Regions from separate parts of the Paraburkholderia sabiae genome, predicted to be linked through region 2. Evidence: riboswitches for the same ligand, from Rfam matches in the RefSeq annotation. Region 2 holds a riboswitch; each other region holds the start of a gene.
The links. Region 2 has a riboswitch for cobalamin ahead of QEN71_RS12510 (CbtB domain-containing protein). Riboswitches for the same ligand answer to the same signal wherever they lie in the genome.
Positions count from the first base shown of each region.

Region 1 (4,777 bases), 2.8 Mb from region 2:
CGCACGTCCGTCCTGCCGACATGACCTTGCCACGATCCCTCGATGCCCTGCACTTTCGCATGCCCGACGTTCTCCGCGACATAGATGCCCGGCGTGGTCTGCACATAGTCGATCAGGTTCGTATAGCGCGTCTGGAACGCGGTGAGCTTCAGCAGACCGAGCGCATCCGATGCGTACTGCAACGCGGCTTCGATCGAATGGCTGTGCTCCGGCTGGATCAGCGGATTGCCGCTATACGGGTAGTACAGATCGTTGAAGCTCGGTGCGCGAAACGCATCGGACCAGCTTGCTGTCACCTTCCAGTGCTCGGTCAGATCGTAGCCATAGCCCAGATAGTAACTGTTGGCTCCGCCGAAATCCGAGTACTGGTCGCGCCGCAGATTCGCCTGAATCTGGTTGTTGCCGAAGCGCCCCGTGTAGCCCGCGAACACCGAATTCACGTGACGGTCGGGCGCGCTGTACTGGTTCGAATCGAGCGTCTGGTCGAGATGCTCGTAGCCGAGTTGCAGCTTCTGGTCCTTCGCGAATGTGAAATCGTTCTGCCACGTGTACTGCCGGTTGTCCGAATCGTAGCGGTACAGATAGTCGCCATTGAGCGACGTGTTGCTGCGATCGTTGCCCGTCGCGACGACGAAGCGCGTGGTCCACCAGTCGGTCACCTTGCCGTTCGCGAACGCCGACGCGGTTTGAACCTTGCTGTGCAGGTTGTTGAGATCGGTGGGCAGGCCGAACGGATTGTCGAAGCTGTCGTTGCCGTTCGACTGGAAATAGCGCAGGCCGATGTCCCATCGGTCGTTGAGCTTGTGACGCAGCGACGCGCTCACGCTCTCGTTGAAGTAGCCGTTCGCGTTCGGATTGACGGGCGCGAGCGCGGGATCGATCGACGAGAAACCATCCGTCTTCGCGCGCGCGACCTCGAAGCTGAAGGTCGTGCGGCCGTCCTTGTCGAGCGCGCCATCGACGCCCGCCGCCTGTCGCTGCGTGTGATAGCTGCCGTATTCGACGTCGAAATGAAAACGCGGCGGATGATTGCCACCGTCCTTCGTGAACACCTGCACCACGCCGCCAATGGCACCCGACCCGTATAACGCCGACACATTGCCGTTCACCACTTCGACGTGATCGATCTGATCGAGCGGAATCTGTTCGAGCTGCGCATTGCCCTGACTCACTGAATCGACACGCACGCCGTCGATCAGCACCAGCGATTGCGTCGACGACGCGCCTCGCAGAAAGAGACTCGACGTCGAACCCGGGCCACCGTTGCGAACAATCTGTGCGCCCGGTGCGAACTGCAGCAGACCGGGCAGGTCGCGTGCTGTCGTGTCGGCGATGTCCTGCGCATCGAACAGCGTGGTCTGCGGGATCGCGTCCGCGAGACGCTGCGCGCTGCGGTCCGCCGTCACGACGATGGGCGACAGCGTCGCTTCCTTCTGCGGACGATTCGCAGCGCTGTCGGATGGATCCGTGGATGTGGCGGATGGGTTCGTGGTGTCGTCCGTCTGTGCATGCGCCGCGAGCGGGACGCAGGCGAAGGCCATGACGGCAAGTGCAGCGAGCGGCGCATGCGGGCGCGAAAAAACCGGACGCGAAAACGCCGGATGGACAAACAGCGGGGTCAGCATCGAATGAGTCCTGTGGGCCTGTGCGCGGCCCGCTCCTCGTGGGCCGATGCCTGTTCAGGAAGCACCTTGCCTCCTGGCTCTGGCCGGTATCCGGGCTGACGACTGGCCGACCCGCCTTCCCACGCATCGCGCGCAGTGGCGTTTCGCACGGCATCGGCCGATAGAGTCGGCTCGATGTGTGCATGGATCGGCTTGCAGGAACTGCAGTCGTTGTACCGTTGCGAGGACAGCGCAGGTTGGCTCGTCCGGGCGGACTTCGCTCCCTGCTTCCCGTTTAACTGCGCGCGGTGCGATACCGTGCGCGGGCACCAAAGTGCCGCCAGTGTAGAAGTGACGAACAGACGCGTCAAGAAACGAGGACCGACGTCCGCACTCCGGCGGGACGACTGTTAAAAAAGCCCCTTTTTAAAGGGTAAAAATGCGTGATTCGTGGTCGCGCATCGGCGCAACACACTGGATAATGCCGCGCTAAAGCGCTACTGTTACGTCTCGAAACGAGACAAATGTCCGAGCGTGCGACATTCCGCGCTAGAATGCCATGTCTTTAGAGGACGCAGCACATGCTCACCGAACTCGAAACACTGTCACAGAACATCGGCCGGCTGATCGAGATCAGCCAGCGCTATAACGAAGCCCGGATCGCACTCGAAGAACAGCTCGCCCAGGCGCGCGCCGAATGCGAAGCCACCCGCGTCGAACTCGAACAGACCCGCGAAGAACGCAATGCGTTGCAGGCGGAACGCGATGCGTTGTCCGCGAAAATCGACGACGCTCAGGTCCGCCTCAACGCGATCCTCGAGAAACTGCCGCGCGCTCGCGGTCAGGAAGCCGACAACCAGCTCGATCTCCTCGCGCCCGAACAGCAGGCGCAGGCCAATCACGACGCGAACAACGACGCGACCCGCCACGGAGAAAACGTATGACCACGAAGCAGATCGAAGTGTCGATCCTTGGCCAGCCCTATCGTCTCGCCTGCTCGCCGGAAACGGAAGCGGCGCTGCTCGAAGCGGTGGCGCGTGTCGACGCCGAGATGAACCGGATCCGCTCGAACAGCAACGTGCGCGGCCAGGACCGTATCGCGGTGATGGCGGCCTTGTCGCTGGCATCGGAACTGCTTAGGCTGCAAGCCAGCGTGCGACACGGAGAATCATTTCCCGCCGAAGAAATCCGGCGTACAATGCATCAAATGAACGAGCAGCTGGGCACTGTGATTCAACAGTACAGCGTGCAGTAAAAAGAATTCGATGGGCTTGATTGTTGTTCGATCAGGCCCATGTTGTAGAGCAAACGTTTTTAAGCTTCCCTGCCTGGTTCGCCAAGGTCATATATTCCTTGAACCAATGCTATATGCACGGTTGCGGAAATTTGTAGCACGGGCGTGCGCGTCACTCAGTCTGATGTACCCGAAGTGCTGCTAACTGCGACCAATTCTGAACCTCAGGTTCAGGATGCCGGCCTAGCGGCTAAGGCGGGGACCCATACGAACGGCATCGGACTTTGTCCGATGCCGTTTTTCTTTGTGCGTTCGACGAACACTTCTCCCCTTCAAGTTCATTCACGCTCAATCCGACTCATGCGCTACTGGCTGATGAAGTCCGAACCGGACGAAGCAAGCATCGACGACCTCGCGAAAGCGCCGCAGCACACGCTGCCATGGACAGGCGTGCGCAACTATCAGGCGCGCAACTTCATGCGCGACATCATGAAGATCGGCGACGGCGTGCTGTTCTATCACTCCAGTTGCCCGGAGCCAGGCATTGCGGGCATCGCCGAGGTATCGTCGACGCCCTACCCCGACCCGACGCAGTTCGATTCGAAGAGCCCGTACTACGATGAGAAGTCGTCGCAGGAGACGCCGCGCTGGACGCTCGTCGACGTCGTGTTCAAGAAGAAGATCAAGCTGATTCCGCTGGCCGAGTTGCGCGAGCATCCCGAACTCGCCGACATGCGTGTGCTCGCGAAGGGCAACCGTCTGTCGATCACGCCCGTCACGGAAGCCGAGTGGGCTTTCATCACGAAGCAGCTTGCGAAGCGCGCGGCCTGAGCACCTGAAGAACGCATACGTTCATGCGGCATCGCGTCGCGCGTGTGCGTGCCGATTCGTTTGAAACGACATTCGAAGAGAAACTCGGGGAACCAGACGACCCTTTCAGGCGCCTAACCGCCTCGCAAGCGTCATGCCACGCGCGCCGCTCAATTGGATGCGGCCACGCGTGCGCCGATGATGCATGCATGCACAACCTGCTCAACGAAGGAGTCGAACAATGATGAAGAAATCCGCGCTCGTGTGGGCGCTCGCGGCGCCGCTCGCTCTCGCGTTCATGTCCACCGCGGCCAATGCGCAAACCGTTGTGCAGCAGTATCAACCGGCTGGCGTGCTGTCGCTGAACGCGCAGGCGAGCGCCGAGGTACCGCAGGATGTCGTCGATATCACGCTGTTCTACGAGCAGGAAGCGAACGATCCGTCGTCGTTGACGGGCACGTTGAACCAGCATGCCGACCAGGCGCTGCAAAAGGCCAAGGGTGTCAGCGGCGTGACGGCGCGCACGGGTTCGTTCTCGATCTATCCGTCGACGGATCGTGATGGACGCATCTCCGCATGGCGCGGCCGCACGGAGATCGTGCTGGAGTCGCATGACTTCGCGGCGGCGTCGAAGCTCGCGGGACAACTGTCGTCGATCATGCAGGTTGGGAATGTGCAGTTTTCGCTGTCGCCGGAAGCTCAGCGTGCCGCCGAACAGAAGCTGACGGGGCAGGCGATTGCTTCCTTCAAGCAGCAGGCTAGTGCTTCTTCACAGGCTTTTGGGTACAGCGGATATACGATCCGCGAAGTGAATGTCGGGCATAGTGGCGGCGTTTCGCCGCGGCCTGTGATGATGATGAGCATGCGGTCGGATGTTAGTGCCAAGGCGGCTGCGCCTGTGCCTGTTGAAGGTGGCACTTCTACTGTGACCGTTAACGTTTCTGGGTCTGTGCAGATGAAGTGATTTTTTTGTCTGCGACGCAGTCGCCATTCTGGTTTTTTGCTTTTTGCTTTTTGCTTTTTGCTTTTTGCTGCGCTGGCATCCGCGGTTTCGTAGCGGTTTGCTAGCGTCGCCCCTGTGCGGGGCGGCACCTACTTTTCTTTGCAGCGGCAAAGAAAAGTAGGCAAA
Region 1 covers NZ_CP125295.1:5,596,849-5,601,625, forward strand. Annotated here, with positions in the region: gene QEN71_RS25145 (TonB-dependent receptor domain-containing protein) at 1-1,625, opposite strand, end outside; cobalamin riboswitch at 1,690-1,953, opposite strand; gene QEN71_RS25150 (ATPase) at 2,186-2,548, shown strand; gene QEN71_RS25155 (cell division protein ZapA) at 2,545-2,859, shown strand; RNA gene ssrS (6S RNA) at 2,923-3,104, shown strand; gene QEN71_RS25165 (EVE domain-containing protein) at 3,199-3,669, shown strand; gene QEN71_RS25170 (SIMPL domain-containing protein) at 3,890-4,612, shown strand.
Region 1: it holds a riboswitch for cobalamin, as region 2 does, so the genes downstream of both, QEN71_RS25145 (TonB-dependent receptor domain-containing protein) here and QEN71_RS12510 (CbtB domain-containing protein) in region 2, are expected to answer to the same signal.

Region 2 (4,777 bases):
GAGCGCAAGGGCTTTGCGGGCTTACTCCGTCGTCTGCGTCAAGCGTTTTTGCAACTCGCGCGAGGCGGCGAGCGGAATGCGCGCGTCGTCCCATTGCGCGAGCCATTCGATTTCCTTCGACGTGAAAATCTGGCCGTGATTGCGCAGCGCGTATTGCAGCGAATCGATGATGTGATTGCGAATGATCTCGGGCGTGCGTGCATCGTCGAGCACGGAGCGAAACGCTTCGAGCGTAGCCATCGGTTGCCTCTTGTCGGTGAACGCTTGTGAAAGACCTGACTCTTATCGCACATCAAAATGCGCGCTGCCACGCGGTCAAAATTCACGCGGCTTCACTTCACGGTGACTGGGTATGCGCTTTGCACTGCGCAGCGTTGCCATCGACGATGCGCGCCGTTCCCAGCAATACGAGGCACTTCATGAAACTCAGAACGATTGCACCGCTCGCGCTGTGGACTGTCGCGCAACTGTCGATTGCCGCGACGGGCGATGCGTTTTGCGGCGTGCTGTCGGGCGCGGGGGTATCGGCTGAAGCGGCCGAATCGGCTGAGTCGCGGGCAACGGCTGCATCGGGCACGCAGGCCGCGAAGGGCTTTGCGTTGCGGGACGGCGAACCCGTCGATTTCATCGCGGGCGGCAAGACCGTGCGCGGCACGCTGCATGTGACGATGGATGGCGGCGTCTATCGCGCGTACTGGCAGGCGCAGGGCCGCCCCGAACGCTACGTGTTGGCGAATGCGGGCACGGACGCCGTGCGCCTGATCGCCATGCCGACGCAAGGCACGCCTGCCACGGACGGCATGCCGGGTACGACACTCAATCCGCAGCAGGTGCTGTCGTGTCCGTCGTTGTGAGTCCCGTATGACGATGAGGCGCGGGCCACCATGTCCAGCCGCGCTCGTTGTGCCGCAGTTCGACGATGGCCAGCGGCGGCACTTCGATCCGCGCGAACGTTGCTGGCGGCGTCTGCAATATATGCATCAGGGCCGCGCGGATCACGCTTGCATGTGTGACGGCGATCACGTTGCCGCGTTGTTCGAACGCATCGAGCCAGCCGCCGACACGCAGCTTCAGCGCATCGAACGATTCGCCGCCATGCGGCGCGGCGGATGGATCGCGCGTCCATGTGGCGAGCGCGTCGGGCTCTTCGTCGGCGAGTTCGAGCAGACGGCGGCCTCGCCAGCGTCCGTAATCCGCGTCGGCGAGCGCGGGCTCTGCATGCGCCGCGAATCCGAGCGCGTGAGCCGTTTCGCGCGCGCACGGAGCGGGGCTGCTCAGCGCAAGATCCGCGTTCAGCCGATCCGCATTCGCCACCCGGAAAGCCGCGGCTTCTTCGATAGCATGTGCATCGAGCGGATCGTCGGCGGGAAACGCGCCTTTGCGCTGCGCGGCCGTCGCCGGATGGCTGATCAACAACAGACGTGTGCGCATCGGCGGCTCTATGTGTGGACAGTGGAGAAAGTCGGGAGCGTGTCGCAGTTTAGCGCGTAGAATAGACGCCACTCGAAGCGCGGAAGCCGGTGCAAGCCCGGCGCGGTCGCGCCACTGTAATCGGCAGTCAATGCGTACGCAAACATGCAGGACACCAGCCGGAAGCCAGACCCAAGCTTCGACTTCCCTCATCAATCGACTATCGGGGCGCGTTACCCCCAGGAGATGTCCGTCATGAATGACACCGCTCTCGACCACGCCGGTCAGACCGATCAACCCGCCATCACGCCGATTCCGCTTCGCGAACTGCTGCCCTGGATCATCTTCGGCGGTCTGCTGATGCTGCTCGCGCTGTACTTTGTCGGCGCCGAAGAAGGCGCGACGTCGCTGATTCCCGGCATGTACGTGCATGAATTCGTGCACGACGGCCGCCACCTGCTCGGCTTTCCTTGCCACTGATCGCGTAAGGGAGTCATCACCATGGTTGGTAAGTTGTTGATGCGAGGCATGCTCGCAGGCATCGTCGCGGGCTTGCTCACGTTCGCGTTCGCGCGCGTCGCGGGCGAACCGCTCGTCGATACGGCCATCTCGTTCGAAGAAAACATGCACGCAGCGCACGATCACGGCGACGCGGGCGGCCACGATCATGACGAAGAAATCGTCAGCCGCGGCACGCAGGCGGGTCTTGGGCTGCTCACGGGCGTCGTTGCGTATGGCATGGCGTTCGGCGGGCTGTTCGCGCTGACTTTCGCGTATCTGCACGGACGCGTCGGCAAGCTCGGCGCGCGCGCGTTGTCCGCGTGGCTCGCGCTCGGCGCTTATGTCGCCGTCGTGCTCGTGCCGACCATCAAGTATCCGGCGAATCCGCCTTCAGTCGGCGATCCCGATACGATCGGCATGCGCACCGGGCTGTTCTTCCTGATGATCGTCACGTCGCTCGTCGTGGCTGTGTTCTCGATGAAAGTGCGCAAGCACCTGATGTCGCGCCTTGGCTTGTGGAACGCGTCGATCATTGGCGGCATCGTGTTCGTCGCGATCATCGCCGCGATCCAGATCGCGCTGCCGACGGTCAACGAAGTGCCCGAAGCGTTCCCGGCCGTCGTGCTGTGGAAGTTCCGCATGACGGCGCTCGGCATGCAGGCGATCATGTGGGCCGTCATCGGTCTGCTGTTCGGCGCGCTGATCGAACGCAGCGAGCGCATCGCGCGCGCATCGAACGCGGCGGCGCGCAAGTCGGCTTATCTGTAACGCTTATCTGTAACGCTTCTGTCCCGCGCCTGCGCGTCATTGCGCGGGCGCGCGTGTCTTTACTTTTCAGTTCGCCATTTCCAGAAACCGCGCCAGACAAGGATTGCGGTTCGACGGCGACCACACGAGCAACTGCGAAATCGTCGGCGCGTTCGCCAGCGGCCTGAACACGACGCCCGCCAGCTGCGCCTTGCTCATCGACTTCGGCACGAGCGCGATGCCGACGCCTTCATCGACGAGACTCAACACCGTCTGCTGCAACTGCACTTCGAAGCGCACTTCGGGCGTGAAACCGCCTTGTGCGCAATGATCGACGATGGTCGCGCGCAGACTCGGCGACACGGCTTCCGATGCCATCACGAACGGCTCATGCGCGAGTTGCGCGATGTTCAACTGGCGCGCGCGGGCGAGGGCGTGATCGCGTGACAGCGCGACGCACAGCGGCTCCGTGAAGATCGCGCGCGTGTCGAGGCTCTCGCTCGGCGCGCCCGGAAACATGATCGCGGCGTCGATCTGTCCGCTCAGCACTTGCGACGCCAGATCGTTCGATACGACTTCGCGCAGATTCAGCGTCACGTCGGGATACGCGTCGCCATAGGCGCGTGCGTAGGCGGGCAGCACGCTGTACGCGGCGCACATCGTGAAGCCGATGTTCAGCTGCCCGCTGTCGCCGACGGACGCGGCGCGTGCATTCTTCGCCGCCTGTTCGATCGACGCGAGGATCGCTTTCGCGTCGTCGTAGAAGCGCTCGCCGGCTGCTGTGAGCGTGACGCTGCGCGGACTGCGCTCGATCAACGTCACGCCCAGCGACGCCTCCAACGCAGCCAGTTGCCGGCTCAGCGGCGGCTGCGACAGGTTCAGGCGCGCGGCGGCGCGGCCGAAATGCCGGGTTTCGGCGAGCGTGACGAAGTAGCGAAGCGGCTTGACGTCGAGCATGATGCAAAAAAGGTATCGTCGAAGGCTGAATTCCGCATTGGATTGTATAGATAGAAACACTTACGCTGGCGCGTCTTCACTATCTTTGTCTTGGTTGTCGCGATCCCATGCTGTCCACGCTCGAAATCCTGTTGCCCGTCTTCGCGCTGATCTTCGCGGGCTTCTTTTGCCGCCGTCGCAATCTGCTCGGCCCGACGGCCGCTTCTGAACTGAACCGCTTCGTCGTGTGGCTCGCGTTGCCTGCGCTGCTGTTCGACACGATGGCCCATTCGACCTGGCAGCAGCTCGACCAGCCGGCCTTCATCATCACCTTTTCGATTGCCTGCGCAGGCGTGTTCGTGGCAGTGCTGCTCGTTCGGGTCGCGAGCGGCCGACATCTCGCCGATGCGAGCGTCGATGCGATCGCCGCGTCGTATCCGAACACGGGCTACATCGGCTTTCCGCTCGGCCTGCTCGCGTTCGGCAAGGCGAGTCTCACGCCGACTACCATCGCGACGATTCTGGTCGCCTGCGTGCTGTTCGCGCTCGCGATCGTGCTGATCGAAATCGGCTTGCAGACGGAGCGCACGCCACACAAGCTCGGCGCGAAGGTGGTGTGGCGGCTGTTGAAGAATCCGCTGATCGCGTCGCCGATCCTCGGCGTGCTGGCGGCGAGCGTGCACGTCACGTTGCCGCAAAGCGCGGAGACCTTCCTGAAGCTGCTGAGCGGCGCCGCGAGCCCTTGCGCGCTGGTGAGCCTCGGCCTTTTTCTGGCGGAAAAGCGCCCGGTCAAGGACGAGGGCAGCGAGTCGCTCACGTCGTTTGTGCTGACAGCCATCAAGCTGATTGCACAGCCGACGCTCGCGTGGTGGGTAGCGGCGCATGTGTTCGCGCTGCCCGCGCCAACCGTCGACATGGCCGTGCTCCTCGCCGCGCTGCCGACGGGCACGGGTCCTTACATGCTCGCCGAGTTCTATCGGCGCGAGGCACAGATCACGTCGCAGACCATTCTGCTGTCGACGCTCGGCTCGCTCGTGACGCTGTCGTTGCTGCTGTTCTACATGCACGCGCCGGGGTAGCGGGCGCCTGCCGATCCGTTGTCGCGGTCTCGCAACGCGTTTCCAAATGAGCAGTGGTCTGCTCATTTTTTTCGTCTTACACTCGACGTTAGTTCCATATAAGG
Region 2 covers NZ_CP125295.1:2,799,288-2,804,064, reverse strand. Annotated here, with positions in the region: gene QEN71_RS12525 (hypothetical protein) at 22-240, opposite strand; gene QEN71_RS12520 (hypothetical protein) at 420-854, shown strand; gene QEN71_RS12515 (histidine phosphatase family protein) at 817-1,431, opposite strand; cobalamin riboswitch at 1,460-1,626, shown strand; gene QEN71_RS12510 (CbtB domain-containing protein) at 1,666-1,890, shown strand; gene QEN71_RS12505 (CbtA family protein) at 1,912-2,679, shown strand; gene QEN71_RS12500 (LysR family transcriptional regulator) at 2,746-3,615, opposite strand; gene QEN71_RS12495 (AEC family transporter) at 3,723-4,673, shown strand.

Region 3 (4,777 bases), 830 kb from region 2:
CAGCTGTCGCGAACGCCGCCGACACGCCCGGCACGATCTCCAGTTCGACGCCGGACCACGCCGCGTAGTGCGGCTGCGTCTGCGCTTCGTCGAGCGCTTCGAGCACGGCGGCCGCCATCGCGAACACGCCGGGATCGCCCGACGACACCATCGCGACATGACGTCCCGCGCTCGCCAGTTCGAACGCATGACGCGCGCGCTGCATTTCCTCGCGATTGTCGGTGCCGTGCACGCGCTGGTCCGCGCGGAACGGGCCCGCCATTTTCACGTAGGTCTCGTAGCCGAGGATGTCGGTGGCCAGTGCAAGCGCCGCGCGCGCGGCGGGCGCCATCAGCGAGGCATCGCCAGGCCCAAGGCCGATCACGCTCAGCTTGCCGCGCGCGCGGCCCACGGTGGCAGGATCGAGCGGTGCGTGGGCGGCGGCGAATGCGATGGGCGCGTTGGCTTCGGCATCGAATGCGGTGTGCGGCACGCGCAAGGTTTCGCGAAGCATTTGCGCGGCATTGCCGTCTGCCGTGAAGCGCAACGCGATTTGAAGCGCTTGCGCAGCGTCGCGAAGCGTTGCGTCGCCGATTCGTGAGGCAGGCGCGAGCAACACGGCCAGCGATTGCGTCGCCAGCCCTCGCGCGCGCAGCGCATCTAGCAGACGTTCTTGCACGCCGTCGCCCGTCGCCGTCGCGTCGATCGCGGCGACTAAGCTGCGCGGGTGGATCACGAGTTCATTGGTGGCGCCGTTCCATGCCAGCGGCGTCACGCGGATCGTGCGACGGGCGTCGTCGGCACGCGGCAGTTGCACGTCGTCGAGCCACGGCGCGTCGCCTTCGATGCGCGTCGCTTCGCCCGCGAGCAGATCCGACACGAAGCGCTTGCCCTGATCGATGCTCGCGAGCGCGTAGCCTTCGGGCGGATTCAGCACGCACGCGCCGAAGCGCAGTTCGCCGCTCGTGGTGATCGCGGGCGGCACGTCGAGTGCGGCACCGATCTCGCGCGCCATCGCGTTCACGCCCGACAGCCCGCCGAGCAGCGGCACGACGGCGCTGCCGTCTTCCGCGACGGCGAGCACGGGCGGCTCGACGCCCTTGTTCGACAGCAGCGGCGCGACGCAGCGGATCACGATGCCCGCCGCGCACAACGCGATGATCGGCGTGCCGCTCGCGTACAGTTCGCGCAGATGCGCGCTGAGTTCGTTGTACACGACGTCGGCATCCGCATCCGCGATGCGTCCTTGCAGACCGTGAACCTTCGCGCCTTCGAAAACCTTCTGCACGCGCCGCGCGGTTTCGACTGCGCCGACGCCGAGTATCACGATCGCGGGCGGCGTCGTCATCCTTGCCATTTTTCCCCCGGCACGACGAGCAGCGAGAAGTAGGGCGAGGCCATCGGATCGACGTCGGCGAGCGGCACGATGCGCTGGTTCGCCATCGTTGCGCGTTCGACATACAGCGCGCGTTCCGCGAGACCGAGTTCGTCGAGCACGCGGCGCACCTTGTCGAAGTTGCGCCCGAGCTTCATCACGACGGCGGCGTCGGCGGCGGCGAGACGGCGCTTGAGTTCGTCTTCGGGCAGCACGCCCGACAACACCGACAGGGTCTGGTTGCGATACACGAGCGGCTGGCCGAGCACGGCGACGCCGCCGAGCATCGAGCACACGCCGGGCACGACTTCGGCGTCGAAACGCGGCGACAGCCGGTTCGCGAGCCGGTCGTGCAGATACATGTACGAGCCGTAGAAGAACGGATCGCCTTCGCAGATCACGGCGACGTCGCGGCCCGCGTCGAGATGCTGCGCGACCACTTCGGCGGCTGTGTCGTAGAAGTCGGCGATGATCGCTTCATACGAGAGCGGCGGCTCGAGCGCTTCCGTCGTCACGGGATAGACGAGCGGCAACTGTTCCTGTTCCGCCGACAGATGCGCTTCGATGATCGAGAACGCGTTGCCTTTCTTGCCCTTCGCGACGAAGTACGCGACCACGTGCGCCGATTTCAGCAGGCGCAGCGCCTTCACGGTGATCAGTTCGGGATCGCCGGGGCCGACGCCGAGTCCGTAAAGCCGTCCGCGCGTGATGTTCTGTTCGGCCATTTATTCGTTCTCCGTTGCGAGCGCGTTCACGGCAGCGGCCGCCATCGCGCTGCCGCCGCGCCGTCCCTGGACGGCGACGAACGGCACGCCACGGCTGTCGGCGGCGAGCATCGCCTTCGATTCCGCCGCGCCGACGAAGCCGACCGGGAAGCCGAGAATCAGCGCGGGGCGCGGCGCGCCGGCGTCGAGCATGTCGAGCAGGTAAAACAGCGACGTCGGCGCATTGCCGATCACGACAATGCTGCCTTCAAGATGCGGCCGCCACAGTTCGAGCGCGACAGCTGAGCGCGTGTTGCCCAGTTCTCGGGCGAGATCGGGAACGGACGGATCGCCGAGCGTGCAGATCACGTCGTTGTTTGCGGGCAGCCGCGCGCGCGTGATGCCTTCGGCGACCATGCGCGCGTCGCAGAGGATCGGCGCGCCGTTCGCGAGCGCGGTGCGTCCCGCGCGGCCCGCGCCGTCGGAAAAGCGCAACTCGCTGACGATATCGACCATTCCGCACGCGTGGATCACGCGCACGGCGAGCTTTTCGAGGTCGGCGGGAATGCGCGAGAGGTCAGCTTCCGCACGGATGGTCGCGAACGACTGGCGATAGATTTCTTGTCCGTCGCGAATGTAGTCAGGCATCGAATGGCTCATCAAAAGGGGGCGCGGCGGACGCGTTCAGGATGTCCGCCGCTTCGTCGATCGTGACGCCGCGCGCGAGCAGGCGGCCGAAGCCTGTCGATTCGCGCGGGTCTTGTGTGGTGTAGAGGTCGTAGCGGTTTTGCGACGTCGCCAGCAGCGTGTACGGCGCGCAATGCGCGGCGGCGCATGATCGCGGGCAGCCGCTGAGGTGCACCTGAGTTTGCGCGGGGACGCCGCGTGCGGCGAGCTTTAGCGCGTCGGCTTTCGTATCGGCGAGGCTTTTCGCGCAGCCGGTCGATCCGGCGCACGCGATTACGCGTGTCAGCGGGTTGTGCGGCGTTGTTGCGAGGCCGAGTGTTTCGAGCGTTTGCAACGTTGCCGCGACGTTGGATGTGTCGATGTCGGTGAGCAGCACGGTTTGCCATGGTGTCATGTGCAGCATTGCGCCTTCGTGGTTCTGCTGTTGTGCAAGAACGGCGAGGCCGCGTAACGTTGTGCTGTTCATGCGGCCTAGCGCGGGCTGAGCGCCGATGTGCCAACGCTGGCCGTCGCGTTGCTGGCGAGCGCCGAGTCTGCGCGACGCATCGGCGGGCTCGCGGCGCCAGCGTTCTACGGGCTCACCGCGCAGCAGACTTATGCCGCTTTGAGGTTCGGCATGCGCGAGCACGTTATCGACTGAATGCGCAGCGATCACATCACGCATGCGTGTGTGTTCTGGCGCGGCGAGATCGAGGAACGTGTGCAGCAGAGCGCGCGTTAGCGCCGGAACGTCGGACGCTGCGACGGCTGCGAGCGCGTTCGCGTGTTCCGCAGCGACGGGCGGGCAGCCTGCAAGACCGAGGGCGTATAGCGGCTCCGCATGATCGCTTGGTTGCATCGCCGAAAACCAGATGTCGTGCGGATGATCGAGCATCATCAAACGCTCGCCGCCGTCGAGCAGCAGCGCAAATTTCGGCGACAGCGCCGCGCAACGGGGATCGCTTTGCAGCAAGGTCAGCAGATCGGCGGCGAGGGCTGTTGTGTCGGATAACGCGTGGGCATCACGGCCCGCTGCCGGGCTGACCATCACGTTTCGCACGTCGTCGGCGTGTGCGTGTGTCGCGTCTTGCGGACCGAGTCCCGCGTCGAGCAGTGCGGCGATCAGTGCCTCTTCATGTCCACGCTTGACGCCGCGTAGTTGCAGGTTCGCGCGATTCGTTATATCGACGATGCCGGACGCGTGTTCATCGATTGCATCGGCGATGGCGAGTGCCTGGCTCGCGCTCAAGACGCCGCCCGCGAGCTTCACGCGGCAGATGCCGCCGTCGAGCGCAGGCACGATGCGCAACAGCCCGGGACAGGCGGAAGGGCGCATGGCGGAAGGATCGGACGAATGAAAAGCGTGGCTCAAGACATCACCGGGTTAACGTCGCGCGACGGCCCGGGCATCTCGACGGAGAGCGGCTCGGCATCGGTACACCCCGCCCGATGTTGGCTGGCACGAACTTTTGGCCGGCAGGTGTCCTGACTCACAGGTCTTCGTTCACGTCCGGCCTTCCCGGTAACACCAGTGGCACAAATTGGCATGAACTCGCTGCATACAGTTGCGGGGGCAGTCACGGTCATCGCAGTGATGTGTGTTCCCTCTTAGGCCCCGAAAGGCACCGGCGAACGGGTATTATGCCTTTTTTCGAACAGCACAACGATGCCGCGGCCTTTGAATACGGGCCGCAGCAGCATTTTCAGTACATCAAGCAGATGAGGATCGACGCATGCCGGCCTGGCTGACCGTGGTAGGAATGGGCGACGACGGGTTTGCCGGACTTGGGAAGGCGGCGCGGCGCGCGCTGATCGACGCGTCGGTGATCTACGGCGGCGAGCGGCATCTGTCGATGCTGCCCGTGTGCCTGAACGCCGCGCGCGAACCGTGGCCGCAACCCTTCGACATCGCGCCCGTGCTCGCGCGGCGCAACACGCCCGTGTGCGTGCTGGCGAGCGGCGACCCGATGTTCTATGGCGTCGGCGCGACGCTCGCGCGCCACGTTGCCGCCGACGAACTGCGCGTGCTGCCTGCGCCGTCGTCGGTGTCGCT
Region 3 covers NZ_CP125295.1:1,965,342-1,970,118, forward strand. Annotated here, with positions in the region: gene cobJ (precorrin-3B C(17)-methyltransferase) at 1-1,336, opposite strand, end outside; gene QEN71_RS08750 (precorrin-2 C(20)-methyltransferase) at 1,324-2,079, opposite strand; gene QEN71_RS08755 (precorrin-8X methylmutase) at 2,080-2,706, opposite strand; gene cobG (precorrin-3B synthase) at 2,699-4,060, opposite strand; cobalamin riboswitch at 4,183-4,369, opposite strand; gene cbiE (precorrin-6y C5,15-methyltransferase (decarboxylating) subunit CbiE) at 4,458-4,777, shown strand, end outside.
Region 3: it holds a riboswitch for cobalamin, as region 2 does, so the genes downstream of both, cobG (precorrin-3B synthase) here and QEN71_RS12510 (CbtB domain-containing protein) in region 2, are expected to answer to the same signal.